DNA from 2 places in the Paenibacillus sp. J22FR5 genome. Region 1 is predicted to be linked to the other one. Evidence: riboswitches for the same ligand, from Rfam matches in the RefSeq annotation. Region 1 holds a riboswitch; the other holds the start of a gene.
The links. A riboswitch is a leader RNA that binds a small molecule or an ion and turns the genes downstream of it on or off. The one in region 1 is predicted to bind ZMP and ZTP.
Positions count from the first base shown of each region.

Region 2: it holds a riboswitch for ZMP and ZTP, as region 1 does, so the genes downstream of both, rpiB (ribose 5-phosphate isomerase B) here and AC58P7_RS19135 (bifunctional 5,10-methylenetetrahydrofolate dehydrogenase/5,10-methenyltetrahydrofolate cyclohydrolase) in region 1, are expected to answer to the same signal.

Region 1 covers NZ_JCAUAN010000015.1:47,605-62,879, forward strand. The annotation lists gene AC58P7_RS19100 (glycosyltransferase family 4 protein) at 1-1,022, opposite strand, end outside; gene AC58P7_RS19105 (VOC family protein) at 1,192-1,989, shown strand; partial or broken gene AC58P7_RS19110 (hypothetical protein) at 2,038-2,130, shown strand; gene AC58P7_RS19115 (YoqH family protein) at 2,238-2,690, shown strand; gene AC58P7_RS19120 (hypothetical protein) at 2,819-3,232, shown strand; gene AC58P7_RS19125 (RidA family protein) at 3,284-3,691, shown strand; gene AC58P7_RS19130 (hypothetical protein) at 4,088-5,716, shown strand; ZMP/ZTP riboswitch at 5,776-5,853, shown strand; gene AC58P7_RS19135 (bifunctional 5,10-methylenetetrahydrofolate dehydrogenase/5,10-methenyltetrahydrofolate cyclohydrolase) at 5,911-6,753, shown strand; gene AC58P7_RS19140 (DUF6886 family protein) at 6,778-7,335, shown strand; gene AC58P7_RS19145 (sugar phosphate isomerase/epimerase family protein) at 7,505-8,269, shown strand; gene AC58P7_RS19150 (hypothetical protein) at 8,396-8,815, shown strand; gene AC58P7_RS19155 (DUF4132 domain-containing protein) at 8,829-13,727, shown strand; gene AC58P7_RS19160 (DinB family protein) at 13,753-14,238, shown strand; gene AC58P7_RS19165 (GNAT family N-acetyltransferase) at 14,216-14,761, shown strand; gene AC58P7_RS19170 (TetR/AcrR family transcriptional regulator) at 14,937-15,275, shown strand, end outside.
Region 2 covers NZ_JCAUAN010000017.1:109,538-124,812, forward strand. The annotation lists gene atpD (F0F1 ATP synthase subunit beta) at 1-65, opposite strand, end outside; gene atpG (ATP synthase F1 subunit gamma) at 233-1,090, opposite strand; gene atpA (F0F1 ATP synthase subunit alpha) at 1,219-2,733, opposite strand; gene AC58P7_RS20695 (F0F1 ATP synthase subunit delta) at 2,766-3,299, opposite strand; gene atpF (F0F1 ATP synthase subunit B) at 3,296-3,781, opposite strand; gene atpE (F0F1 ATP synthase subunit C) at 3,860-4,084, opposite strand; gene atpB (F0F1 ATP synthase subunit A) at 4,163-4,861, opposite strand; gene AC58P7_RS20715 (ATP synthase subunit I) at 4,908-5,288, opposite strand; gene AC58P7_RS20720 (AtpZ/AtpI family protein) at 5,288-5,509, opposite strand; gene wecB (non-hydrolyzing UDP-N-acetylglucosamine 2-epimerase) at 5,733-6,869, opposite strand; gene upp (uracil phosphoribosyltransferase) at 6,979-7,608, opposite strand; gene glyA (serine hydroxymethyltransferase) at 7,996-9,246, opposite strand; gene AC58P7_RS20740 (TIGR01440 family protein) at 9,283-9,888, opposite strand; gene rpiB (ribose 5-phosphate isomerase B) at 9,905-10,363, opposite strand; ZMP/ZTP riboswitch at 10,468-10,548, opposite strand; gene AC58P7_RS20750 (low molecular weight protein arginine phosphatase) at 10,658-11,230, opposite strand; gene AC58P7_RS20755 (manganese efflux pump MntP) at 11,271-11,831, opposite strand; gene AC58P7_RS20760 (L-threonylcarbamoyladenylate synthase) at 11,896-12,975, opposite strand; gene spoIIR (stage II sporulation protein R) at 13,256-14,053, opposite strand; gene prmC (peptide chain release factor N(5)-glutamine methyltransferase) at 14,187-15,080, opposite strand; gene prfA (peptide chain release factor 1) at 15,080-15,275, opposite strand, start outside.

The DNA of each region.
Region 1 (15,275 bases):
GCCATTCGATTTACGTCATCCACCAACGTGCAAATTTCGCGAATAAACGATTGAGGTTGGCGGGGTGTACATAAAATGCCAGTTTCTCCGGGCAGCACCATTTCTCGCACGCCGCCGCTATTGGCAGCAATAACCGGGAGTCCGGATGCCATAGCCTCTTGAACGACATTTCCAAACGTCTCGGTACTGGAAGGAAATACGAAGAGGTCAGCGGAAGCATAAATCTGGGCAAGCTCTTCGCCCTGTTTATAGCCTGCAAACGTCACATTATCAGGTGCTTGCTCGCGCAGTTCATGATGCTGCGGTCCGTCACCTACGATAAGCCAGTGAACACGAACTTTCACGGAATCAGGCAATAATTTCATGATAGCGGTTAGGGTATCTATATCTTTTTCAGGGGCAATTCGGCCAACGTATAGGAAAAGGTAAGGGGCAGTAATGCCGTAACGTTCACGAACATGGTTACTTTTCTTTTCCGGTGTATATAAGGAACAATCTACACCTCGCGACCAGAGCATCATGCGATCCAATCCTTGTTCTTGTAGAGTTTGAATGGTATCGCGCGATGGGGCAAAGGTAGCATCGCAGGATTGATGAAACCATTTCATATAGCTCCAATATAGTGGCACAGCAGGTTTCATCCGATAATAAGCCAGATAACGATCAAAGTGAGTATGATAGGAGGCCACATGTGGAATGCGATGCTTGCGAGCGTAGTGAAGGCCACATAAGCCAAGATTAAAAGGGGTCGCCAGATGGAGCAAATCTGGCCGAAAGCGATCGAGCTCCGTACGGATCGAAGCGAGGTTGGGTAAGGCTAGACGGCACTCGGGATATAGAAAAAACGGGATGCTGGTAATGGGACGAATAGGATCGGAATAATGGGTATCGGATGTGCTTTTGGGTGAAAAAACGAGATGCTCGACGCTACGTCGATGCAAATAATCCGTTAACCGCCCAAGCGTGAGTGCTACACCGTTCATTTGAGGAACAAAAGTGTCGGTAAACAACGCGAGACGCATAGGAATCCCTCCTGAAGTTCCAATTTAACTTAAGCGTAACATCGGAATATTCGGGGAGTGTCATTTGGATATAAATTTATTTTAATAAATGAGGATGGGAACTTTCTAAACAAAAATGTATACTAAGTCTAATGACATGTTAGAAACTTCAGAAAGGTGTGGCTAACCTATGATTACGCATTTTGCTCATTTACAATTACCTACATTATCCATGCAAGGCGTGAAACAATTTTATCAGGATCAGTTACGCTTCCCACTTATTTCTGAAACCGAGAATCAGATTAGCTTCCAGCTGACGGAATACTGTACCTTGTCATTTTGCGAAACGGAAGAAGCTTTGCGCCCAGCGCATTTTGCATTTGAAGTTCCATATTCTGAATTTGATGATGTCGTGAGCGAGCTTCAAAAAGCAGGCGTTACCTTATTAAAATGGCCGGACGGCCGTCTCATTGACCACTTCGCAACTGGGAAGAATGTGTACTTCCGTGACGGAGATGGGAATTTATTGGAAATGATTGCTCATCCTTATGTTAAAGAAGGTATCCTAACGCCGAGTGGTGATCTGAGAATCTTATATCTGCGAGAAATCGGTTTTCCTGTGGATCATGTTGTTGGATTTAGAGAATGGTTGGTTGATCTCTTCAATTTCAAACTGGATAAAGTGTCGGATAACTTTTGTTTTGCGATCGGAGGAACCGCGCACGCCGTGATTCCTTCGAAGAAGCGTAAGTGGATTCCTATTGCCATGACAGCTTTGCAACCCTCCATGAAAGTCACTTTTGGGGTAAGTCGGAATACGTACATGGATCAGGTTAAATCCATGTTAGATACGAAAGGCTTACCTCATGCGTGGAACGAAGAAGGACATTTATGTTTTAAACTAAATACGTATGAGTTCCATTTGATGCTCACAAATTTCCCGGAAGATGTACCTGTTCGCTTGAATTTACCATATTCAATCAGGTAAGATCAGGGTTTCCAAGAAAATACGTGTTTTGAGGAGCAAGAAGCGGCTAAGACCTACATCGATTTTGTGGAATCCACCATCGGCGTGAAGATTTCAACGGTTTCGGTTGGACCAAGACGTGAACAAGTTATCCAAAGATAGATGCTGGTTTACTTTGTTTAGCCGCCGCGAGGTGGCTTTTTAACCATACATCATAGGAATCTGGTATTTGGGAAAAATAACCACAATGCATTTTTGGAGGGATTCATATGAAGCAAATAATTGTGGTTATTGTGATGTTGGGGAGCGTCCTTCTACGTCCAGAGCAAGGCAAAGCCGACGTTTCAATGCCGTGTAGTGCTATTCTTGAACCTGTACATACGACCAATGCAAATGCCAAAGGAGCAGCCCTCGTCTACAAAGTAAAGTTAACGCCAAGCTTTCCTCGTACGAGTATAAGTATGCATGCGAATCACTTGCCTGAGCCATCTACATGGGGAGACTATGATGGATATGAAGGCTTTACTTTTATTCCTAACGAGATTAGTTGGCGCTTCAAATTGTATCCAACCCCTGAGGAAGGCGGTCCGAGTTGGGCGGGGAGGATTGACGATATAACAGCTGATTTATCGAATAGTACTATGGAGGTCCGACTTTCAAATACGACAACGGGGAAGTTGGGGCCCGTGATTTTACAGAAGGCCATGAATTCTTGTAAATAATTGAAATACTTTGCAACTTATCTATGTTAACATCGTCTTAAATAATGAATTGTTAAAATCTGGGTCGAGAAAAGACCTGGAATTGTTGTATATAACCTACACACTAATTCATTCGATGAGGCGATGCTATGAAGTGGTTGAAAACTCTAGCTTTACTCGTGTGTGTTACTTGTGCGGGAGGTTGCACTACAGTTATTATTAAAAGTTCGAATGATGTAGTGAGCCTTCAGCAAGCAGACGAATTAATGCCGACCGTAAAGAAGCTATTTGCTGAGAACTTGGAAAAAGAAGAGATATCATCGGTATCCCTAGACAGGAGAATCTTGAATTTCAATATTCATGATGATATGCAAATGATTAAAAACGAGAAGGATACCTACTTTATTGTGACCTACGACACATTACCAGCTTCCATGGAGTTCATTTTGACAGGCGGCGGTGAACGGACCGAGGATGGTTGGATCAGAAACTGTGAACTTCATGTTACGATTCAAGAGACAGATGGCGAATATCAAATAAAAAGTTTGACTTCTGGGCTGTGAATGTATCGATCCAATAATTTATTAATATTTATAATTCTAGGGGGACTAAACATGATAGAACAAACCATTGCACAAAGATTAGAAAGACTAGGGATCGTTCTCCCACAGGCTAGTGATCCAGTAAAAGGTCCTTCGGGCAGTCCCAAAGGGAAATTAGGAAAAGATTACTCAACTGAAGAAGGATATCAATTCGCTAGACAAGCTGGTATAGAGATTCTTGCTGTCCTACAGTCTGCCCTAGGATCTTTGGATCATGTCAAAAGAGTTGTTAAGCTGCAAGGTTTTGTTAACGCAATTCCTGAGTTTGAGGAGCATCACAAGGTGTTGAATGGATGTTCGGATGTCATGTTGGATGTTTTCGGTGAAAAGGGGATGCATGCTAGATCCGTCTTCGGGGCAGTTTCCGTTCGTGACAACCTGCCGATCATTGTAGATTCTATTTTTGAAATTGAAGAATAATCAGGAGCTGTCATTGATGAATCCGTTTCATGATAGGTCAATATGGGTGTTGAGATGAGTCCAAATGTAAGAGGGATTTCGCACAATTCGCCTATTCGATTCATCTGAGTAATGTACAAGTAAAAGAGGTTATCACTAATAATCGTCATCCTGTTTTACCAGAGCTTGATCCGCGTGACGGCTGGGCACCAATCGAAGATTATCTTAAGATAATTTCCGAAGAGAACGATCATGTTAAAATCATGTTTGAGCATCGATCTGAATGTATTCGTGATGAACAATTGAATTAATGTTATCATTGGGTTGAACGTTTATTGAACGATGGAAAATTAACGTAAGGAACATGATCTTATTTTTTCATGAGGCAGAAAGCAAGCTTTGGAGGTTATTTATAAAGTGAAACGAGCAAGATGGAAGTTAGCAACGTATGTGCCATTTGTACTAATTTTAATAGTTATTGGTTTGATTCAAACATGCATGTTGGCTAATGAAACGGTGAAGCCATACCCAGAACCTTTCGGCCGTGCAACAGAATTACCTCAGTTAGCAACTTATGGGGAACCTGTTCACATGGTTGGTGATAGCAGTTTTGTTTATCGTTCTGGACAAACATTTGCCTATGTTACGATTTATAGTGAAGGGCAATATACCTCTGAAACACGTCCTTTACCGGTAACGGAATCATTCCATTCTTATCGGTTGATAGATAAGGACCATGTCATCTGGATCGGAGAAGGCAATAAGCTATACGCCAGTGAGTGGAAGAATGGTTCATGGTCTCCAAAGAATGTGCTGAATGAAAATGACATCACGGATGTTCAAACAGTCATTGGATCCCAAGGGGAGAACGTGCTGCTCGCCTACAATGAATCTTCACTCTTCATAGGAACCTTTCTTCCTACTGAGAAGCTAAATTGGTCCAAACTTGAAATAGCTAACTTGAAGCAGTTAAAAGCTGTAAGTGATGCAACAGGCAACCTTTCCCTTGTTTATGCAGTCAGTAAGGAAGGCAATGAATCCTTTCACTACGCGCAGCTAGCGACTGCCACATGGAAGCCGCTTGTGCAGAGCAAGCTAAAAGACTTGGATTTTGTATCAAGTAGTTTGGATGATATGGCGCTCAGTGTACAGGATTCATCGTTAATATCCGTATATACCACCAGCTCACGCAAATCGGGTAAAAGTAACTTGCACATGTTTACGTTTGTTTCAAATCAACCAGACAAGGTACAAGAAGAAATGCTTAATATTCCTGTCTTGAAGGGAATGGATTCCGATACTATTTTACATCCTACGTTTACGAAAGCATCATCTGGTGACGTAACACTTGTGGTGTCATCCGTTTATGAGAAAAATCGGCGACAAACCAGTCAAGAGGTTTACAAGATTGGCTTTAAGGATGGGAAAATGATGGACTCTACTAGGATTACTCAATTCGGTGGTTTCGCTTCATATCCGAACTTTGTCTCGAACAACAGTAGTTCCTTAGCCATCTGGCTGGATGCCATGAACGCTGAATCGTTCCGTGTTTACTACGCAACAGATCAGCTCCCCTATTTAGAACGAGTGAATAAAATTAGTGCAAATGATTTGCAAAAAGCTGCAGGGAATCTGCCGCTGTTTTGGGGGATCGGATTACTCACTTCACTGATAAGTCTAAAATGGATCGTATTGCCAGGCCTTTATTTAGTTGTCATCAGTGTTTTCTGGCAGTATCATTATGACGAGCACGCAAGAAGGCACTTCGGTATATCGCTTGCGATGTATCTCATCGTAAAGGCGCTATTCATCGGAGATTTCCGTAAGGCTATCGCGCTTCAGGTAATGCCAGAAATTCTACAATCGGTATGGGTTAACTTGATTCTACTCATTATTTTCGCATTGATTTCATATTTGTTCACCAGACTGTGGAGAAAAGGGCTCACCGAACGCAATGTTGGATTGGAGATGTGTTACTTCGTTGTGCTGGATGTTTTCATGACAAATGTATGGCATTCGTTCTTTATGTCTCCGGCAAATTTGTAGAGTTGCTCATTAAAATATATTGAAAATTATGGAATACGTTGCTATGATACAAATATGAATACACTGTGTGTGACTGGCGGAGCATGAGGAACCATGAGGAAGCACATGGATAACGGCCGTACGCCTGGGCAGAGGTAAGGGGAAATCCCCTTACCTCTTTATGTTTACTCCTAACTTGAGAGGGATGATGGGATATGTCTGCGGAAACATTAATCTTGGATGGTAATCGAGTTGCAAGCGACATGAAAGAGGCATTGCTGGGTAGAATTTTTCAAATATCCCAAAAAGGAATTATCCCTTGCTTAGCGACTATTCTAGTTGGTGATGATCCTTCATCAGCTACTTATGTGAGGATGAAAGGGAACCAGTGTAAGCGATTGGGTATCCGATCAATTCGTGTTGAGCTTCCTAAACATACATCGACGGATGAATTGGTTGCCGAGATAAATAAATTGAATGCTGACTCCAGTGTACATGGGATTTTGCTACAACACCCTGTGCCTGATCATATTGATGAAAGAGCAGCATTCGAAGCCATTCGTATTGAAAAAGATGTAGATGGCGTAACTACGCTGGGATTTGCTCAAAATGCTTTCGGCTTAGCTGATTTTCCTTCCTGTACGCCGGCGGCGATTATTTCCATACTGGACTCTTATAGGATTTCAATTGAAGGGAAACATGCTGTAGTGATAGGAAGAAGCCCAATCCTTGGAAAGCCGGTTTCCATCATGTTATTAAATCGGAATGCAACTGTTACCATTTGTCATTCGAAGACTACGAATTTAGAAGAAATGGTACGGTTAGGTGACATTGTAGTAGCAGCTGTTGGTAAACCGAAATTTGTGAAAGGTGAATGGATTAAACCAGGTGCCATCGTTGTGGATGCTGGGTACAATGAAGGAAACATTGGGGATGTTGATTATGAGTCTTGTCAGGAGAAAGCATCAGCGATTACGCCTGTTCCAGCAGGTGTTGGCCCTGTCACAATAGCGACTTTGCTCAAACATACGGTTGATGCGGCGGAGAAGTTAGCTTAGTTGATATTTTAAGGGGGAGCAAAAGTGAAGTTATTTCACGTAAGCGAAGAAAAGGACATTCCCATTTTCAACCCTAGAATCCCCACAAGAAAAGATTTGGACCCAGAGAAAGCGTTAGTTTGGGCGATCAACGAGAGATGCTTGCCCAATTTCCTAACGCCGCGGAATTGCCCGAGAGTGACGTATCATTGTAACGAAGCAACCGCAGAGGAAGATCGGAATAAGTTTATTTCTTCGAATTCCATGCATCATGTCGTGGCTATTGAGCATAAATGGTTTGAAATTATGAAGAATACAACGTTATATGTGTATGAGTTTGATGCTTCTGATTTTTATCCTCAAGATCCTAGTGCGGGGTATTATGTGAGCGGGAAATCTCAAGTTCCCTTCAATCAATTTGAAATTACTGATTTATTCGGTGAGCTCATCAAACGAAATGTGGAAGTACGACTCCTAGATAATTTGTGGGATTTATGCGATAAAATTCAACAGACAAGTTTCAATTATTCGATGTGTAGAATGGGCTTTGCGGAGCGGGCATTTCACAAGCGGATCCGAATGCACAATAAATTGTATACATAATTGAGTTTGTTGAATGTAAGAAGGGCTGCCGTAAATGGCAGCTCTTCTTTTTAGTTAAATTCAACGATTTATACAAATTAGACAAGCCATTGGATAAATTCACGATCCTATTCATTGGGTAATTTTGTTATATTAGAAAAGTAGAACAGTTAGTAAGGGAGGAATGTTCATGAACACTTTTGGATGGTGCAGTGGAATTCAGGAGGCGGAAAGACTTCAACGACTGGGCTTTGACTATATCGAATGCGCGCTCGTTTCATTAAATTTAGAGGACGAAGCGGATTATTCCGCTAAGCTTCCACTATACATGAATAGTCCTCTCCCGGTGCAGGTGTTCAGCATCTTTTTTCCTGGGGATTTAAGGGTTATTGGTCCTGAAGCAGATGAAGAACGAATTCGACGTTACGTCCACAAAGCTGCAAATGCCTTACATAAGATTGGTGCCGCAACAGTCGTTCTCGGTAGTGGGAAAGCACGTCATATACCAGATGGCTGGGAACGAAATCGTGCAGAGGAGCAGCTTCTTCAGCTTCTTTCTCTGATGGGTGATGCGTTCCAGGGTACTGGAGTGACTTTGGCCATTGAGCCTTTGAATCAAAAGGAATCCAACATCGTGAACACCGTTTCTGAAGCGGTTATGTTTGCCAAACAGGTGAATCATCCCTCTATTCGGGTTCTAGCGGATTTCTATCATATGGATGAAGAGCTGGATCAGATTCAGACGCTTATCGAAAACAAAGAATGGTTACAGCATATTCATATCGCTGATACTGGACGGTTGTCTCCTGGGACAGGGCAGTACCCGTATGATCAATTTGTCGCTGCATTGAAGGTTTCCGGCTACGAAGGAAGGATTTCCGCGGAGTGCACCGTTCATGATCCAGAGACGGAGTTTGCGGCAAGTTTGGCATTTATGAAAAGAACGTTCCTATAGGTCCATGTGTAAAGCAACTGATCCTAGATCAGTTGTTTTTTACCTATTTCCGCCTAAATTATGGTAGAATCTAATTGAAATTGCATTTGAAGTCTTTAGAAATCATACTCATTTGAGGTAGCAGCTATGAACATTTATTTGACGGTTAAAAGTCTGGGAAAGAGGAAGGATTACCTCACGAAAAGGAGTTATCCGCTTGCTGAAACCCCGCTTACGCTAAGAGACCTAATAACGCAGGTCGTTCTCAGTCATGTAGATCTTTTGAAGAGTAAGGAAATTGGCGTACCGTTGGTTCAGTATCTCTCTGAAAACGCGATCAAAATTCAAGGCGCTGTTGGCAAAGTAGGTTTTGGCACGACCTATAACGACAACAACGTTAGCGAGGAAAAAGCTGTCCATACAGCTTTATTGGCGTTCGAAGATGGATTATTTAAAGTGTTTTTGAATGAGGAAGAAGTCGTAGATTTGGACCAACTCGTGATTGTTAAAGATGAGGATGAGGTCGTATTCATTAGATTTACAATGTTAGCCGGTAGAATGTGGTGAATGGAGGAAGTTCATGACGGTTCAGTTGCCTGCAGAAAATAACGATGATTTTCAAATGAAAATGGGACACTTAGTTGGAAGTGAGAGACAATTAGCGCTTCTGATTTGGGAAAACTTATCCAAAACGGTGTACGCAAGACGGTATAACATGGAAGAGGTTAGAAACCTGCTAATCGAGTTGGCAGCCAGAGACGATTCCAGGTTATTTGATCCTTTAATGACGATTGCAACGTGTATCATGGGGGGGAGCTATTCAACCAAGATTCTGGCTTACATCATTCATCATTGCACTGAATATCCTTATAGTATTGGCTACTACAGAAGACCGTACCGGACAACGAATCGTTTAGCCCATGTTGAAAGTGTGATTCGTAAGTTTTTTGAATTAATGGATTTGAGATCAGATTTTTCAATTTTATCGTATCTTTCTTCCTCCAATCAGCTTGAGAATAGCGCGATTATCAGCCATATTCTTGCTTATGAATTGGATCAACAGAACGAAGAGATTTTGCAGGCTCTTCAAAATGTTGTATACGGAGATAATAACACGGCGCTCCTTAATCGCCATATGCTGAAAGGTATGGTTTTAAGCCATCATCCAGAAGCCTACAAAATGCTTGGACAATTGCTTATTGCTGCTCGTCTGCAAGAAGGGTTACGCCAAAGTATCGTTGAGGTCATGGATGAGGGGACGTTAGCGTGCACACTTTATCTATTAAACATCATCATTGAGAATGATTTCATACGATATAGTTCCATTGTTCGTGCATTGGATGTTTGGACAGGACTACAATTAGAAGCAGCGAACACGCGAGTGCTCAAACAATGTATGGGTTACGCCTACACCTGTTTTACGGATGAGAATACGAGATCAGAATGGTCACAAGACAATGACGTCCAGAAGCTGTATATGAGTTTATGGGCAACAGCAGTAATCGAAGAGGAAGATTTACAAAGTAAACTCCAGATGATCATGGATGGCGGAAACCTCTATCAGCAAATTGTTGCCCAGTACTTAGTATCCCAAAGTCAAAATAATGAATTGAAATTCAAGCTTTCCGCACCGTACTTGGGAGCAAATGATCCTGAGTTACAGTCACTCTTGATTGCAAACTACGGGTATCAATGTTCGTACACCTATTACCAGCAGTTAATCGAACAACCCAGGGAATATAAGGTTCGTTTCGAGAAAGTTAGCGAGTTGGAAGATAAGCTAGCGCGTAAGCGGCATTTTCAATTCTTTCAAGGAATGCTCCTGCATCTACCTAGTAAGGAGTGGTCGGCAACATCCAAAGTATTTGACTGGATGACGATTAGCTGTTCAACAGACACCATCGCACACAAAATGTTGTATGTTACGGCATATGATTTTGATCCTAATTTTATTGCTGAATTGATTGCTCTTAAAGATAACGTGAGCCCGGATTTCAGAGGTACTCTGATTACACACTTCGCTAAAGACTTTAACGATAAGACGCAGCGTGAATTTATTTTTGAAGCCTTGTCGGATAAAAGTATATCGAATCGTGAAATTGCACTTAAGCAGATTATGAAGATGGAGCTTACTTCATCTGAAATCGAATCGATTTCTGGCTTGCTGAAATTAAAAACAGGCGCATTAAGGCAGATTGCAATTACAATCCTGCTTAGATTAACGAATGAAGCCTTGCTTCCAACCGTCGAAACTCTTCTCACAAGTAAAGTTGAACTCCAGCGTCTTGGAGCGCTAGAAATGTTGTGTGAACTAAAGGAGGATCCCGAACACCGGTCGCGTTATGAGTCACTTCAACCTCATTTGTCGATGATTCAATTGCCTACGGATAAGGAACGCGTTCTTATTGACCGATTACAACAACAAGAGCCATACGGTTTAGCCAACGGTTTCGGCTTATTCGATAGCCAAAAACCAGTGATGCTCAAGGGAGTTCCAGCGTATGAGGATTTTCAAGTACGAGAGTCCTTTACACTGTCGACGGATAAAGTAACAAGCTTTCTTCAAGGGCTTTCAGATCTGGTCCACGAACATCGCGAATACGAGTACATAGCCGAAAGATACGCGGGTTACAAGGAAGCCTATTTAATAGGAACCAGATTGGATCGATTAGTAGGCCATGATACGCAAGAGGAGACTTCAATTATTGATGCTTATCCCTTGGCTGAAGTGTGGAAGGGGTACTTGGAAGAGAGCGGTGTAGCAACCTCCGACCTTGTTCAATTAGCTTTTTATCTGTCGTCAGATGCCCTAAATAAATATTATACAAACAAAATGGAACAGTGGGAAATGCATCGGTACAAATCGCTTGAAGGCTGGGGAACAAACGTCCTATCCGGACTCTACCCAATGGACAAAGTAAAGGAAGTCCAGGCATTTCTACAAATAATGAAGTATAAACAACAAGTTCACCAGCTCGTGATGGCCTATTATAAGGACAGTGCGAAGGAAGAACGGTTTAAACTCATGAGTCCAATTTTAAATAAGATCATTTCATCCTTGCAGAGCGTTGAACGCGATGAGAAAACGGCAGGTTATTCACTATTATCATCACCATGGTTGTGGTGGATAAAGGCTTGTATCTATGATGATCGAGCTTTTACCGAATATTTCGCCATGAACATGAATTTGGATCTACTAACCCAATATGAAGAGTTCCACCCCGAGTTATCAGACTTTGTTAGAGCTTATAACTTGAACTTCATTACCGATGATGAGATGTATAAAGAACTTCTGACTCGAAAAAGAAGTCAAAGGCATATCCATACGATGACCAATCCACGCGTGGATTTTGTTAAAGAATATCCTGCTATCCAACCATTTAAAGAGAAGACAATTGCAAGAATTATCGAGATTGAGCTCAATCGGGGGGAATTGCCAACAGAGGTCAGTCATTTAGTTAATGGCATTAATTATTATCAAGGCGTGACATCTTTTCTTGATATTTTATCCAGGTTAGATCAAGATACCTTTGTTCGCGGTTACTATTATGGCAATGGTACGAAGAAGGAATCACTAAGCCATTTGTTGCGCGTGTGCCACCCCAAAGAGAGTGAAGATGTATCGTTCTTAAGAGAAGCGCTGTCCAACAAACATATTTCTGTTAAAAGATTATTAGAAGCAGCCATGTATGCACCACAATGGATTGAACTCATCGCTAAGCATTTGGAATGGGACGGTTTACGAGGGGCTGCTTGGTATTTCCATGCTCAAATCAATGAAAGCTTCTCTGCTGAAAAGGAGACGATTGTTGCACATTATTCACCAATCTCACCGGCTGATTTCAATGATGGGGCTTTCGATATCAATTGGTTTAAGGAAGCCTATCAGCAAGTCGGAGAAGAGCGCTTTGATATCTTGTACAGTTGTGCAAAGTATATCTCCGCAGGATCTAATCACAGAAGATCACAGTTGTTTGCTGATGCGGTACTTGGGAAGTTGAGCTTGGAAGAGATGAGAACTTCTGTGGAAACGAAGCGAAATAAGGATCATCTGCTGTGTTATAGTCTAGTTCCGATTGGTCAAGATCAGGATATGGACGTTCTTGGCAGATATGAATTCATCCAACGTTTTATCAAAGAAAGCAAGCAATTTGGCGCACAACGACGTGTAAGTGAGTCCAAAACAGCCGATATCGCCTTGGATAACTTAGCAAGAAATGCAGGCTATAAAGACGTAACCAGGTTGAAATGGGACATGGAAGCGAAGAAAATGAATGAAATAAGGAAAGATCTCGAAGCGACAGCGCTTGATGACATGATGGTGAAGATTGCGATCAACGAAGATGGCAAAGCGGAGCTTGAGGTGACCAAGCAAGGAAAAGCATTGAAAGCTGTTCCGACTAAATACAACAAATCCGAGCTCATTCTATCGCTAAAAGAAAAAGTGTCGGAGCTCAGGGATCAATACAAGCGAGCAAAAGCTGAGTTGGAACGTTCCATGGAGCTAGGCGTCACTTTTACCAAAAGTGAACTTAACAATCTGACAACCAATCCAGTGGTAGCCCCACTGATTAATGCACTTGTTTTCAAATCTGGAGATCAACTCGGTTTCTGGCACAATGGGGGGTTGATTGATGCCAACGGTGAAGGATATTCCTTAAGCGCTGAAGAAGAATATATCATTGCCCATCCCGTTCATTTCTACGAAAATGGGTGTTGGAGCCAGTATCAGAAGCTCGTATTTGATCGCGGGCTGAAGCAACCTTTCAAACAAATATTTAGAGAATTATACGTGCCGAATGAAGACGAATTAGCGAGCGGTACCCTATCCAAACGGTATGCCGGACACCAAATTCAGCCGAAGAAAGCAGCTGCACTTCTAAAAGGACGCATGTGGACCGTTAACTACGAAGAAGGCCTCCAGAAGGTCTATTATAAAGAGAACATTATCGCCAAAATTTACGCACTAGCGGATTGGTTCTCTCCATCGGAGGTTGAGTCACCCACGCTTGAAAGTGTTGCTTTCTTCGACCGTAATACGTACGAGGGACTGGATATTAGTCTAATCCCTAAAGTGATTTTCTCAGAGATCATGCGAGATGTTGACTTAGTAGTCAGTGTGGCACACGCAGGCGGCGTGGATCCGGAAGCCAGCTTAACGACGATTGAATTCAGAAGAGCGATAGTCAAGGAATCACTTCGATTGATGAAAATTAGCAACGTCAGGCTGGAAGGGAACTTCGCCCATATTACTGGAGATTTAGGGGAATATGGCGTACATCTAGGCAGCGGCAGTGTATATAAGCAAGCAACGGGAGCGCTCTATATCATACCAGTACATTCGCAACATAGGGGGCGCATTTTCTTGCCATTCCTCGATGAGGATCCCAAAACCGCAGAGATCTTGTCTAAGATCGTGATGCTAGCTCAAGATACCAAGATCAAAGATCCGCAGATTTTGGAGCAAATTAAGGCGTAACTTTATTAACGGAAAGAGGGATCATATGGATCAAATCGTGTTCAAACAAACTGAATTTATTCGTCAACTCACTATTAATGCTGTTAAGGAATTATCGGAAACTAAACTAGATGTTACCCCAAAAGGGTTTAACAACAATATGAGATGGAATTTGGGTCATATTTATGTGGTTCAAGAGAGATTTGCTTTTTATTTTTCAGGTGAGCCTATGCAATTACCTGAGAGCTTTGATCGTTTATTTGCAAAAGGGACCAAACCAGCCGACTGGCAGGAGGAGACCCCAAAACTCGAGGTATTACTTGAGATGCTGGCAGAACAACCCAAGCGTATTCAGCACGTTTTACAAAATCGTTTGAGCGAGCAAGTGAAACGACCTTTTACAACTGGAAGTGGTTTATTGCTGAGCACAATAGGTGAGTTCTTGAATTTTACGCTTTATCACGAGGGTATGCACTTTAATACGATCCAACTGTTGAAACGATTTGCTGATGAAACATCAAATAACCACTAAATGGGACGAAGCCATATGGCTTCAAGCAGCGAACGTATATAATGAGGCTTTTCCAGAACATGGCAGAAAACATCGCGCTCTCATTCACAGCATGTTCGAAAGAGGAATCTGCATGCTGCATACGTGGGGTAATGGTTCGGAAGTTATAGCCATGGCACTCACCGCGATGAATCAGAAGGCGAAAGTTCTCATTATCGACTATATCGCAGTTGGCCGGGATCAGCGTGGCAAGGGGATAGGTCTGCAGTGTATGCAAGATATTCGTAATTGGGCAAAAAGTGAAGGTTGTGAGTGTATCGTCATTGAGGTAGAGGCTGAATCTACTGAGGAAAATGCGGAGAGAATTCGATTCTGGGAAAAAGCTGGGTTTCGTTTAACCGATTACGTGCATACCTATATTTGGGTTCCCGAAACGTATCGGGCTATGTTCTTGAGCTTTGGAGAATTCGATCAAGAAGATGGAAAACAATTATTCGAGTACATTACTGCGTATCATGAGAAAGCCTACCGTAATAAAGGGTGATTTTACCCTTTTTTACGATAGGCTTTTTTTCATCGCTCGTTTTGCAGAGCTCTATTTGAATATCATTCGCAATAATGGGGCACTGCAATCTAAAAATTAGGATTGACAATCCAATATATTCCTTATAACATACGTTATATAACGTATGTTATATTTATTTTATGGAGAAGATGAGATGCCCCCAAAAGCAGAGATAAGCAAGGAAATGGTTTTAGACGCCGCGTTTGAAATTATAAGGAAGGAAGGCTTTGAAGCTCTAACAACAAGGAGCATCGCACTCAAGCTAACCTGCTCGACGCAGCCCATTTATAGCGTATATGGGAATATGGAAGCCGTAAAAGACGATGTCTATAAAATGGCCGTTAACTATGCGCTTTCCAGCATGAAGCAATATGAGAATGATAACAACGAGCCAGCCATGAATTTGGCAATCGGTTGCTTGTTATTTGCCCAGAACGAGAAGCAGCTATTTAGAACAGTTTACCTCTCAGATCATAACAAATATGACAAAGAC
Region 2 (15,275 bases), on a different contig from region 1:
TGTCCGCGTTCGAACTCAATGTCGACGACAGGCCCTGTAATATTCACAACGCGCCCTTTGCTCATGGTTTCCCTCCTAAGTAAAGCTTGTGTCTCCATCGAGACCGTTTATGAGATAAACCTCTATCGAGGTCTTTTCGAAGATGTCCGACCGCGTTAAGCGGATGGTTTATTCGCCAATAAGAATTTATTTTTTCCGACTCGTCGAAAACTTGTAAATTCTTATGTGGACATTATGCGTTCGCGTTAGCTCCAGCGACGATTTCCGAAATTTCTTGCGTAATCGAAGCTTGGCGTGCACGATTGTAAGCCAATGTGTAACTGCTGATCATCTTCGTTGCATTCTTCGTTGCGGAGTTCATCGCTGTCATTCTCGCGCCAAACTCACTTGCTTTGCCTTCCAATACAGCACTGTAAATAAGCGTCTCAGCATATTTAGGGAGCAGTACTTCCAAAACGCCTTCCGGTGACGGCTCATACTCATAGCTAGCTGCAGCCACGCCGGATACATCTTCCATTGGAAGCAGACGAATCATGGTTGGAATTTGGGTAATCGCGTTTTGGAACTTGTTGTAAATCAGGAACAGTTGGTCATACGTACCGTTAACGAAATTAGAGACCGCTGCTGTTGCAACAGGCTTAATATCCGAGAATTTCGGCGTATCCGGAACACCGGTTACTTCTTCAACAATCGGAATATTTCGTTTCGAGAAGTAATTGCTTCCCTTACGTCCAATTACGAAGACGGAGTACTCAGCTGTTGATTTATGATTTTCACGAATTTCAGTCATTGCTTTACGCAACACATTGGCATTGTAACCACCAGCCAGACCACGGTCGGAAGTAATGACCAAATAGGCCGTTTTCTTCACTTCACGTGATTGTAGCATCGGGTGCTTTACGCCTTTCGTGCCAGCTGCAATGCTTGCAACCACTTCCTTCAACTTCTCGGAGTACGGACGTGCCGCTTCCGCTGATTGCTGCGCTCTACGTAAGTTCGCTGCTGCAACCATTTCCATTGCTTTCGTAATTTGCTTCGTGCTTTGTGTGGATTTAATTTGGCGCTTAATCTCGCGCATTCCTTTTGCCATACCTGCTCACCTCTCTTTTGAGGCTTAGAAAAGCCTTCATTCGAAGACCTGAATTCAGGCGTCCGCCTGCCCAGGATTCACACGGTAGCAAGAGCTTCACTTTGGGCATGAAGCTCTGCCATCATGCATTATTCTGAAACTGCAAAGCTCTTTTTAAATGTATTGATTGCATCAACCAATGCTTTATCGTTATCCGCAGTAATATCTTTCGTGTCACGAATGCTATGCAGAACTTCAGGACGGTTGGATTCCAAGAAAGCCAAGAATTGTGCTTCGAAACGCGTTACATCTTGAACTGGAATATCATCCACATGACCTTTTACAACCGTGTAAAGAGAAGCAACTTGCTTTTCCAAAGACATCGGTTGGTGAACGCCTTGTTTCAAAATTTCAAGGGTACGAACCCCACGATCCAAACGTGCTTTAGTCGCTCTATCCAAATCGGATCCGAATGCGGCAAACGCTGCAAGCTCACGATATTGTGCCAAGTCCACACGAAGTGTACCCGCAACTTTTTTCATCGCTTTCGTTTGAGCGGAGCCCCCTACACGGGATACAGAGTTACCAACGTTAACCGCTGGACGCTGACCGGAGTAGAACAAATCGGCTTCCAAGAAGATTTGACCATCAGTGATGGAAATTACGTTCGTCGGAATGTAAGCGGAGATATCGCCTGCTTGTGTCTCGATGAATGGAAGTGCCGTAATGGAACCACCGCCAAGCTCATCGTTCAATTTCGCAGCACGCTCCAGCAAACGGGAGTGCAAGTAGAATACGTCACCTGGATAAGCTTCACGACCTGGTGGACGACGAAGCAAGAGGGACAACTCACGGTATGCGGCAGCTTGTTTGGACAAGTCATCGTATACGATCAGAACGTGCTCGCCTTTGTACATGAAGTACTCAGCCATAGCACAACCGGAGTATGGAGCTAACCATAGCATCGGTGAAGGCTCGGAAGCGGAAGCTGTTACAACGATCGTGTAGTCAAGCGCGCCAGCAGCACGAAGGGTTTCAACAACACCTACAACTGTGGATTGTTTTTGACCGATAGCGACGTAGATACATTTCACGCCATTGCCTTTTTGGTTGATGATTGCGTCGATCGCAATCGCCGTTTTACCTGTTTGACGGTCACCAATGATCAACTCACGTTGACCACGGCCAACTGGTACCATTGCGTCAATCGCTTTAATACCTGTTTGCATTGGTTCATGTACGGATTTACGAGCCATTACGCCAGGAGCCATGTTCTCAACTGGACGGAACGCTGTTGTATTGATTGGACCTCTGCCATCGACAGGTTGACCCAAGGAGTTAACTACACGACCTAGAAGTTCTTCACCAACTGGAACCTCCATAATACGGCCTGTGCGTTTAACTTGGTCGCCTTCACGAATATCTCTGTAAGGTCCAAGAATAACGATACCTACGTTGCTTTCCTCAAGGTTAAAAGCATAGCCTAGTACGCCGCTCGGGAACTCAAGCAGCTCGCCTGCCATAACGTTTTCCAAGCCGTGAGCACGAGCAATACCGTCACCTACTTGAATGACTGTACCTACATCAACTACTTGGATATCGGAATTATAGTTTTCAATCTGTTGTTTAATCAATGAGCTGATTTCTTCAGGTTTGATACTCAACGAACTTCACCCCTATTCTTACAGTGGTTATATTAAACTAACGCTTTGGCCAAACGATCAAGTTTGCCTGCCAAGCTTCCATCATATAAACGATCACCGATACGCACTTGAATGCCGCCGAGCAGCTTAGGCTCAACCACAGACGAAACACGGATCGTTTTACCAGTTATTTTACTGAAATGTGAAGCAATCTCAGCTTGTTGTGCATCCGAAAGTACGTATGCGGAGTAAACAGTCGCACTCGCTTGTCCGAGCGCCTCATTCGCAACCTTGGTATAATCACTCGCCAAAGCAGAAAGAATCGACTGTCTACCTTTATCAATCAAGACAAGCAGCGTGTTCCACACCGGTTCGGAAACTTTGCCTTCGAAAATCTGCTTCAGCAGGTCCGTTTTCGCGGAATTCCCGATGTTCGGATGGTTCAGGAACTTCTGCAAGTCTGCATTATCCCTAATCGCACTAGCTACAGATTTAAGCTCTTCTTCAACCAAGGAAATGATATTCTTTTCCTTCGCTACATCGAATAAAGCTTTGGCATAACGCTTCGCTACGACGATGTCACTCATACGTTGCCTCCTACCTCTTTGAGGTAATGCTCAACAAGTTCTTCTTGTGACTTTTCGTCGATTTGTTTCTCAATGATTTTAGATGCGATCAGAACGGACATCGCGCCAACTTGGCTGCGAAGAGCGGCAACCGCTTTGTTCTTCTCATTTTCGATATCTTTAAGCGCTTCGTCTTTCAGACGATTTGCTTCTGCACTAGCTGCATGAATAATATCATCAGCTTGCTTTGAGCCTGTGTGCTTCGCTTGCTCAATGATGTCATAAGCTTCCTTACGAGTTTGTTGCAGAGCTTGCTTTTGTTCCTCCAACAGTTGCTCAGCCTGCTTGCGGCTAGTTTCAGCTGTTTGAATTTGGTCTTTCACCAATTGTCTGCGTTTCTCCATCATGCCGAACAGAGGACCGAACGCAAATTTAGAAAGCAACAAATATAAAATTAAGAACGCGATTAGTTGTATCCAAAATGTGGACCATTCAATATGCAAGTAACGTCACTCCCTTCTGATAACATGGGCAAAACGAAGGCGTGGTGGCGACTACGGCCATCAACGCCAAACGGTTTCTTAAGCTTTTCCCATAAAGATGAACGCAAGAACCAATGCAACGACCGGCATTGCCTCAACTAGACCTACCCCGATAAACATGGTTGTTTGAAGCGTACCACGAAGTTCTGGTTGACGGGAAATACCTTCCAAAGCGCGACCTACGATCAAACCGTTACCAATACCTGCACCTAGTGCTCCCAAACCGAATACGATACCTGCTGCTACTAATGCTATTGCTCCCATTGATAAAATCCTCCCTTAAACTCTTAAGTTTTTGTTGTTGTATAAGTGACTCGAGACTTCCCGAGGTAAGTCTAATCCTTAATGCTCTTCTTCGTGAATCAACGTTTGTGAGATATAAACCATGGTTAACATCGTGAATACGAAGGCTTGAATTGCACCAACGAACACACTGAAGCCCTGCCATACGAAGAGAGGCGCAATTCCAAACCAACCTGCTCCAACAATGACAGATATCATAATTTCACCTGCATAGATATTACCGTAAAGACGGAAAGCGAGTGTAAGCGGCTTTGCTACAACTTCAATCAAGTGAAGGGGCAACATTATCCCTTTGAACTCAATGTAATGCGCGAAGTAATGCTTCGTGTTGCGCGTAATCCCTAAGTAGTGGCTTAGTACCGTAACGACAACGGTTAAAGCTGCTGTTACTGCGATATCAGCTGTCGGTGATTTCCACCAGGATACATGATCTTCCGTCACAATTGAGAAAGGAAGGCCGAGCATGTTGCCGATAAAGATGTACATGATGAGCGTAAGACCAAGTGCGATAAATCCTTTGCCATGCTTGGAACCGATCGTGCTTCCAATAATGCCTTCTACAAACTCAATCGTCCATTCCATGAAGTTTTGAAGTTTCGAAGGGTTCGTTACGGATGCTCGGCTAGCGCCTGCAATTGCAAGAATCAGCACGACAACTGTGGTAATCCCGATCATCATCAGTGCTGATGCATCGAAATGAATACCTAACCACTCAAACTCTGGTACCTTATGTTCCATATTTTCCATTTTCACCCCTTTCATCCATGGAAGTTACATCGTGGAATTACTTCTTTGACTTCTTAATAGAAAGAATACCCAGTACGAGTGTTGCCAATTGAGCAAAAAAGTATCCAACAATCGTCGTGGTCAATGCAACTTGTTCGGGATACCTGACGGCAACCAAACCTACAAACCCCGCGATCGCTGCCCTTGTCAGAAAGCCAAGGGTTACCTTGCGCCCTGACTGCTCTATCGCAGCTGCTGCCAGCTTGTTAATCTTCCAGGCCAGAAACCTTGCATTGATCATACTTGCAATGGAACCAAGCATAATACCGGCAAAGTAAATGCGGTAATCGACAAGAAGCGCCCATGCAGCCAAACAAAAGGATAAAAAGAAAAGAAATACATTTTGAACCGTTTTCAGAGTGGCTGAAAAGTCGTCCATCATAGCCCTCCGTACCGCTTAATCATGAAGTAAATGCTCATGATGCCGGTTACAAGCCCAAGTAAAAACCCGACTAACAACCAGATCTGTCCACCTAGTGCACCACTTAACCAATCCCCGAAGAAATATCCGGCTGCCAAACATACGACAAGGTCTATGCCAATTGCACTAGTTAACGCTACTGCCCGCCAAGGATTATCATTGGAATTTGGCCGTTTCATTGCACCCTCCTGGGTGTTTTCCACATGGGAAAACGCGTCTCGTAGCTAATCTGCTACGAATCCTCATTCATTGTATCGAAGCCATGCTAAGTTTGTCAATTGACGGAACTTCATTTGTCACATCTCACAAAACTCCTTAGAGCCTTGCGGCTCTAAGGTTTGCGCGTTTTCAAACCGAACAGTCCAACTGTACGCTGTAGCGTTTGTCATGATTTTGTCACGGTTAGAATGCTTCAGGACGTTCAGGGGTCCTACCGAAGTGATGGAGAATCGCTTGAACGATGCGTTCTGACGCTTTTCCGTCTCCGTAAGGGTTCGCTGCTTGGCTCATTTTATTGTATAAATCTGGATCTGTAAGCAGCGCACGAGCACGCGTATAGACCACTTCTTCATCCGTTCCAACTAGCTCCAACGTTCCTGCTTGGATGCCTTCTGGACGCTCTGTTGTATCACGTAGAACTAGTACTGGGACACCGAAGGACGGTGCTTCTTCTTGCAGACCACCGGAGTCGGTTAGAATCATGTGCGCATGAGGGTAGAAGTTATGGAACTCAAATACATCGAACGGCTCAACCAGCTTGATACGTGGGTGATTGCCCAGAATTTCATGTGCTGGTTCTTTGACCGCTGGGCTCGGATGAACCGGATAAACGATCGCAATATCCTCAAACTCATCGGCAATACGTTTGACCGCACGGAAAATTTGGCGATGTGGCTCACCTTGCGCCTCACGACGATGCGCTGTCATCAGGATTAGCTTACGACCAGCCGCCCATTCCAGTACGGGATGATTGAATGCCTTTTGTACCGTGTATTTGAATACATCGGTCACCGTGTTGCCTGTCACATAAATTTGTGACTCGGATTTATTTTCTTTGCGCAGGTTATCTGCAGATTGCTGTGTTGGTGCGAAATGAAGATCAGCGATAACGCCCGTTAACTGACGGTTCATTTCTTCTGGATACGGGGACAATTTGTTCCACGTACGCAGGCCCGCTTCCACGTGGCCCACTTGGATCTGCTGCATAAACGCTGCATAACTAGCAAGGAACGTTGTCAGTGTATCGCCGTGCACAAGGATCAGGTCCGGCTTCGCCTCTTGGAACACAGGTTCCAAGCCCTGCAGAACGCGCATCGTAATCTCATTCAGCGTTTGGCGATCTTTCATGACGTTAAGATCAAAGTCAGGTGTGATTTTGAAAATATCAAGCACTTGGTCCAGCATTTGACGATGCTGTGCCGTTACGCAAACCAGAGACTCGATGTGCTCAGGATGCTTTTCCAATTCGAGAATGAGTGGAGCCATTTTGATGGCCTCAGGTCTTGTTCCGAAGATCGTAATCACTTTTAGACGTTTCATCGGTTTCTTCTCCCCTTAAAGTTTTCCGTGAGGAAAACTGACTTCGTAAGCATTAACTTAGAGCTTTGCACAGCAAAGCTTTCTTCGTAAGCATTGACTTTTAAAAAAATTAATCCGTGCCGTACAGACGATCTCCCGCGTCCCCGAGACCCGGCACAATGTAGCCATGATCATTCAAATGATCATCAACGGCTGCGACGAAGATATCGACGTCAGGATGTTCTTTTTGTACGGATGCTACGCCCTCTGGTGCGGCAATGAGGCACATGAGCTTAATTCGCGTACAACCTCTGCTTTTCAGCACTTCAATGGCTGCATTCGCAGATCCGCCTGTGGCGAGCATAGGGTCGATGACCAGTAAATCCCGCTCCAATACATCGGTAGGCAGCTTCACGTAGTACTCAACAGGTTGAAGCGTGTCCGGATCGCGATAGAGACCCACATGTCCTACTTTTGCAGCAGGCATCAGCTTTAACACGCCGTCAACCATACCCAAACCTGCTCTCAAAATAGGGATGAGTCCTAGCATTCTGCCCGAGATGACTTGGCAATCTGCCGTTGTAACCGGGGTTTTCACTTGCACTTGCTGCAGTGGAAGATCTCTTGTAATTTCATACACCATTAATGTAGCAACTTCATCGACAAGCGCTCTGAAGTCCTTCGTTGACGTGTTCTCATCCCGAATATAAGTAAGCTTATGCTGGATAAGCGGATGATCGCAAATATGTACTTTACCCATATGTTCCTCCTAATATAAGCATGTAGGTCAGGCAAACCTTGTCCATTATATCATATGTTATCCAACTTATCTGCTATAGAAACAACAATATGCATGGTTGGGCAAAGGATGTAAAATCGCATAAAAACGAGGACACTAGTAATTATGGAGGGAAAGGAAAAGAATAGAGGACCTACATTCCGTAACTCTTCAGAAAATCCTGTTTCGTCACAAATAGCAACCTCTCGTTCCGCAACTATTGCGAAGCTAGTAGAATCAGAAGGAAATATAGACATCTAGTGGGAGAATGAGCGGAACACCTGGGAGAGGGCAAGGCAAGGCGAAGAGTAGCATGGAAATTTGCACAAAAAAAGACCAGCTCCAAAGAGCTGGCCCTACATGTATCAATTAGTAAGTTAAACCTGGGTAAAGCGGGTATTGCGCTGTTAGATCGGACACCATACCACGCGCTTTCTCAAGCGTAGCTTCGTCTTTCGGGTTTTTCAATGTGAGTGCGATGACTTTTGCGATTGTTTTCATCGCTTCTTCGTCCATACCACGGGACGTTACTGCCGGTGTACCCAAGCGGATACCGCTTGTAACGAACGGGCTAGTAGGGTCGAAAGGAATTGCATTTTTGTTCGCTGTAATACCGATTTCATCAAGCACGTGCTCTGCGTCTTTACCTGAGATATTCAAGTTACGCAAGTCAACCAGCATCAAGTGGTTGTCCGTACCGCCGGAAACCAGGTTAATGCCTTCAGCTGTAAGAGCTGTTGCCAATGCTTGTGCATTGTTGATCACATTTTGACCGTAAACTTTGAAATCCGGTTGAAGAGCTTCACCAAAGGAAACAGCTTTAGCTGCGATCGTGTGCATCAAAGGTCCACCTTGGGAACCAGGGAATACCGCTTTATCAATCGCTGCAGCCCAAGCTTTCTTCGTAAGAATCATACCGCCGCGAGGACCGCGAAGCGTTTTGTGTGTTGTTGTTGTTACGAAATGTGCGTGCGGCACTGGGTTCGGGTGCAAGCCTGCTGCAACTAGACCAGCGATATGCGCCATATCGACGAAGAACAATGCGCCTACATCATTAGCGATGGACGCCAATGCTTCGAAATCAATCGTGCGCGGGTACGCACTTGCACCAGCTACGAGCATGCGAGGCTTATGTTTGAAAGCTGCTTTACGAACATCGTCATAGTCGATGCGGAAATCTTTTTCGCTTACACCGTAAGCTACGAAGTTGTAAAGAATACCGGAAGCATTTACTGGGCTACCGTGTGTTAAATGACCACCATGCGCAAGGTTCATACCAAGAACCGTGTCACCTGGGTTTAGAGCAGCCAAGTAAACAGCCATGTTCGCTTGTGCGCCGGAATGCGGTTGAACGTTCGCGTGCTCAGCACCGAAAAGCTCTTTCGCGCGGTCACGAGCGATGTCTTCCACGATGTCTACGTACTCACAGCCACCATAGTATCTTTTGCCTGGGTAGCCTTCCGCGTATTTGTTCGTAAGTACAGTACCCATAGCTTCTAGAACCGCTTGGCTCACGATGTTCTCGGAAGCGATTAGCTCAATTTTGTCGCGTTGACGGCCTAGCTCAAGGTTCATGGCTTCTACGATTTTCGGATCTTGCTTGCTCAAAAAGTTTGTCATAATGAATTCCTCCTAAGGGTGATAGTCAAAATTAAATTAGCAATCTGCATCAGGTGCAGCTTGTTGATAACGTTGATCCGCTATTTCTGCGGAATATACAGCTCTTGTACCACCGATCAGCTTCGGCCGTGCAAATGCCATCGTGACATAAGCCTGGCCAATATGGCGAACCGGCGGCCTTACGGGAACAGCGACTCTGCGCAGATGCATCCCAATCAGCGTTGAGCCAATATCGATGCCCGCGTGCGCCTGAATCGTCTCGACAACGACCGGCTTCGCGAAGTGTCTGTACGCGTAGGAGGCCATCGAGCCACCAGCCTTCGGCACGGGAATCACGGAAACAGGCTCAAGCTGAGGTGCTAGCGCTAGCAGCTCTTCTTCAATGGCGATGGCACGATTCAGATGCTCGCAGCACTGATAGGCCGCATGCAGTCCGAACTCGCTGCAGATGCGCGCAACCGTCTCAAAAATCGGCTTCGCTGCATCCAGGGTGCCCGATGTCCCAATCCGATGCCCGAGAATTTCACTCGTGCTCGTGCCGATCACCAAGATGTTGCCGGGGCGCAGTCCACCAACTGTAACCAGCTCACGCAGATTCGCTTCCATTGCTTCTGCTATAGGTTCATACATAGAATCTGTCATTGTGGCTCCCTCATCTCTAGGGATGTACCGTGAAACGATCTTCGATGCTCTGCACTTTGTTAATACGATTCTTATGGCGGACACCTTCCGAAAACTCGGTTTCCAACCAGATTTTGACGATTTCTTCCGCTACGCCAGGCCCAACAACTCGCTCACCCATTGCTAGCACGTTCGTATCATTATGTTCGCGCGTCGCTTTCGCTGAGAAGAGGTCATGCACAAGTGCACAGCGGATTCCCGGAACTTTATTGGCCGCAATGGACATGCCAATGCCTGTTCCACAAAGAAGAATCCCTTTATCTGCGTCTCCCGAAACCACTTTTTCGCAAACCTGAAGTGCATAATCTGGATAATCGACGGAGTCGCCGCAGCTGCATCCGAAATCGATCACTTGATGACCTAATGACTCAATAAAAGGAATGATAACATCTTTCAAACGATAGCCTGCATGATCAGCACCTAAAGCAATTTTCATGAATAGAACGCTCCTTTTGACTTGTTCGAATTCGACCATCCTATTATATCCCAAAGTACATCAAAAACGAAAAAAAGAGCGCACACGCTAAAAAACGCGCGTTGCTCTTTTGCCCAGGCGACCGGCCGTATAGCTCAATGCTCCATTGTGGTTAACCCCACTCGTCGCCAGTTACATTGAGTCTTGCTTGTTACTTGTATTTTATCGCATTCCCTGCAATGTGTAAAGCTATATTGACCTATCCCATTAAGGACCTTTAAAGAGAAGACGAGGGCATGGGACAGCTTTTAGGATTTAACGTATTTTTTTCACCAATTTATCTAAGCTCCGACTAATTTCCTCGGCTGTATATCGGTAATCCGCTAGTGACCCGCCATAGGGATCCGAAATATCGTAATCGGGAATCGCGTTTTCCAGGGTATACATGCGGCTTCTTTCTTCCACAGATACCGTCTGTGATAGCGCCTGTTTGAGCTGAAGCTCTGCCGCAAGCTGCTCCCGCTCTTCAATCGCCTTGAGAATACGATCATCGTCCTCTACATACTCTTTGAGCGTATAGATCTTCTCGATCGCATGAGGAAAACGCCCAATCACTGTACGCTTATGCCCTGTCGTCATCGTCAGGACCAGATCTGCCCAATCGACATCCGCCGCGCCAATGGCTAAAGAACTAATAGATTCCTTAAAACCCGCTTCATGTAGAAGCGATTGGCTGTTCCTCGATATCGGACCACCCGTCATCGCAGATACTCCTGCCGAACGAACCTCCGCCGCAAGCCCCTCTTGATGCACCCTCATACGCAGCAAACCTTCAGCTAACGGACTGCGGCACGTATTTCCTGTACAGACAAATAGAATTCGCAACATGAAATCCTCCTTGAAATAAACGGCTTTTACCCGTATTGTATCATACTAAAAACTTGATCCCAAACCCTAATAGGATGAGTCCGCCGAATGCCTCGCCGTATTCCCCCACCCAACCGCTAACTCGTCTGCCCAGCAGTAACCCCGCTATCGAAAGCAACCCGCCAAACAGACCAAAAATGAGCACTGTAAGCACAATGTCCGTGGCAAACATCCCCAGAGAAACGCCTACAGAGAAGGAATCTATACTAACACTAAGGGCAAATATGATAAGCCCCCATAACGTCCGATGATCGAATGCCGTCGCTTCTTCCCCGCGTATCGAGCTGTAAACCATATGGGCCCCCAGCAAAATAAGCAAACATCCCCCTGCAGCCGTAGCGACATTACCCAGAAGTAGGGAGACATACTGCCCCATAAACATCCCCATCAGTGGCATGAGTACGTGAAAAAGTCCGATGACAATGCTGATTTTCAAAATATCCACCAAGCGAATGCCCTTCATTCCTATGCCGATTCCTAACGAAAAAGCATCTAGGCCCAAAGCAATCGCCATTATTCCAATTGTCATGAGTTGCCCAACTTGTACCCCAGATGCGAGCATAGCACGATCCCCCTTGTCCACGATTCTTTCTCAAGATATGCGGACAAACTGGGAATCATGCTAATTAGAGACGTATCCATTCATGACCGGCTGCTTTCAGCAGTCGATTCATAATCGCGCGGCCAATGCCTGAATCTGGAACACCTTCAGCGACAATGTAGCTAATGCCTTTGTGATCAAAAGTCCGCAGAGCCGCATAGAGCTCCCGCGCTATCGTTTCTGGCTGTGATAAGGTGCCGCACGCGAGAACGAGATCAGCCTGATATTCCCCTACTCTTTCTTCAAAAGTAAGAATACCCGTCGACTCTCCCCGCAGCTTCGCGGCATCGATATCACGTTGAATCCAAGTCGATACCTCCTGCTCATCATCTCCTTGAACGATGTGCATAAAGCCCTTCGGCGCATAATGCGTATACTTCATTCCCGGTGCGCGAGGTGTATCCGAAGCTTCTACTTCTGTCGGCTCAGATACATGAATACGCATATCCGGCAAAACAGCTTGCAGCTGCTCCGCCGTCACGCCACCCGGTCTCAGCACATATAACTCCCCGTCTACAAACTGAACGACCGTGGACTCCACGCCAACACCTGTTGCACCGCCATCCACGATTCCGCCAATCTTGCCCTCCAAATCATCCCGCACATGCGATGCAAGTGTAGGGCTCGGTCTACCAGAGCTATTCGCACTTGGTGCGGCAATAGGTAATCCCGCTTCTCGCAGCAGCTGTAAGGCAATCGGATGATCAGGTATACGGATACCTACCGTTTGCAGCCCCGCTGTGACTAACGGCGAAAGGCTACCTGCGATGACAGGTAGCACAATGGTTAAAGGCCCAGGCCAGAAAGCGTTCATAAGAGCTTGATGATGGAGAGTGAGACAATCGGCTTGGACAAGACTTGGGAGCTGCTGTTCATCGGCAATATGGACGATCAGAGGGTTATCAGAGGGTCTTCCTTTCGCGGCAAAAATCTGCTCAACCGCTGCTGTATTGGTCGCATCTGCACCTAGACCGTACACGGTTTCCGTAGGAAAAGCGACCGTATCCCCCTGCTGTAAGAGTCGGGCTGCTTCTGCTATCTGCGGCGCTGCGGCGCTTGTCTCACCTTGTTCCACGTTCCAGTACGTTGTCACGATCACTCTCATCCTTACTTTATATGAAATTAAATTTGTTTTTTAACCGAGAGATAAGAATAGGACTATCCTAAAGGCTATTTACGAGGAAAGGGAACGAGGATGCCCTATTTTCGGGTAAACGGGCGAAAAGAACATGGAAAGGGAACGTTGGTATCTTATTTGCCCGAAAAACGCCCCATATACATGAAAATCGGAGAACTAGCGCACCCTCGTTCCCCTTATCGCAATAAACATCCATTTTCACCAAATTAGCGCATCTACGTTCCTTTTCGACGCCTTGTCGCAGCCACTAGCTAAACCACGAAAAGATTGCCTTAAACATTTCCCAGATGAAGAACTTCACTTTTGGTTGAGCTGGCTCTTCTTCAGAAGCTACTGCCAGTTCTTGAACTTTAGCATCTTTGTCGTTCTTTGCAATTTTCTCCGTAGAAGCTGGTTTATCTTTACTAGCATCTTCGTCTTTCTTTTTGGCAGACGGCGATTCACTGGCTTTAACCTTAGCTTCCTTGGTTGGCTTCTTTTCCTTGCCGTTCTCATCCGTTGTTTTGGCCACGACTGCAGCCGAAGCAACCGCTTCGCCGGATACGGAATCTACAAAGCACAACGGTGGAAACAGCACACACCACCAATTCTGGCCTTCACCAGAGCCAATCACAACACGCAAAGCTTCGTAATCCCCTGCTGGGTAGACGTCATTTCCGTACATTTTGGTTGGAAAAGGCACCACACCAAGCTCAACTGTATGCGGATAGTTGTAGCCACGGGACTCAATCATTTCTCCAACGAGCTCATCAAATTCAGGCAAATGCGCGGTCACGACGGCTCTTGCCTCGTCCAAGGAATGCGGTCCTACGACCCACTCTTGCATACGAGCAATAATCGCATCGCGAACCTCGCGTTTCAGTGCTTGGTCCTGCGCAGAATCCGAATTTGCTAGAATACGCAAACGAATAGACTCTTCTGGTATAGTAGGCGAAATAACCGCCGCGTTCGTACGATTGGATTCCCAACACATAATCATTAGAATAAGTGCAAAAGCAATGAATGATAAGCTCTTAAATGATTGGCGCTCTGTTCTCTTAACCATGGAGAGTAGCCCCTTTCCCGTCTTCTACTAGCCAGTATGGGCAAGATTAGGCGGGGCTAAACCTATGAATCTATTATTTTTTGTAAAATGATAGAGTTGGTAGAGAAGTAGCCGATCTGTGACAAACAATCGGCTATTGCTCGGAAGAGCGGATCGCGATCACATGGCGATCGATCCCCTGGAGATCCTGCACGAAGCGGATCTCCGTCCAGTCCGCGACGACGCGCAGCATCGCCGCAACAGCCTCCGCCTGCCCGATGCCCACCTCGAACCCGACCACGGTCGGGATTCGCGGCAGCCGGTGCAGCTGCGAGATCATACGGCGGTACAGGTCGAGTCCGAGGACACCGCCGAACAGAGCAGTGTGCGGCTCGAATAGCCGCACCTCGGGCATTAGCGCCGGCAGGTCGCCATCCGGGATATATGGTGGGTTCGACACCAGGATATCCGGCGCGAGCCCGCGCTTGATATAAGGCTCGAGGAGGTCGCCCTCGAGCCATGAGATTCGCGCAGCCACGTCGTGGCGCTGCGCGTTCACTCTTGCCATCTCCAGCGCTGCCGCGGAGATGTCGCTCGCCGCCACGCGCCACGCAGGGCGCGCGTGCGCGATCGCCACCGGGATGATGCCGCTCCCGGTGCCCACATCCGCAAGCAGCGGAGCCTCTTGCGGGAACAGACGCGAGCCCTCGTGGAGCAACGCCTCCACGAGCAGCTCGGTCTCCGGCCGCGGGATCAGCACGGCCGGGCTCACAGCAAAAGAAAGGCCGAAGAAATCCTGCTCGCCGGTGATGTACTGCACCGGCTCACCCTCGGCCTTCCGTGCAATCAGCTGGTGCCACGTGGCTACCAGCTCTTCGGGCATCTGTTCCTGCCACCAGCGGAACAGGAGCTCTGTGCGCGTGCAGCCGCCGAGCAGGTGCTGCAGCAATAGTTCCGTGCAAGCCGAAGCCTCCGCCACGCCTTGCTCCCCTAAAAAAGAAGAAGCCTTCACAAAGGCTTCTCTTACAGTCATCTGGTTCGTCGTCATTACATCGCCTCTAAGGCATCGGATTGTGCAGCAATCGTTAACGCTGACACAATTTCCGCCATATCGCCGTTAAGAACTGTTTCTAAACGGTGTAACGTCAAGCCGATACGGTGATCGGTAATCCGGCTTTGCGGGAAGTTATAAGTACGAATACGCTCTGAACGGTCGCCCGTTCCGACTTTGGTTTTACGCTCG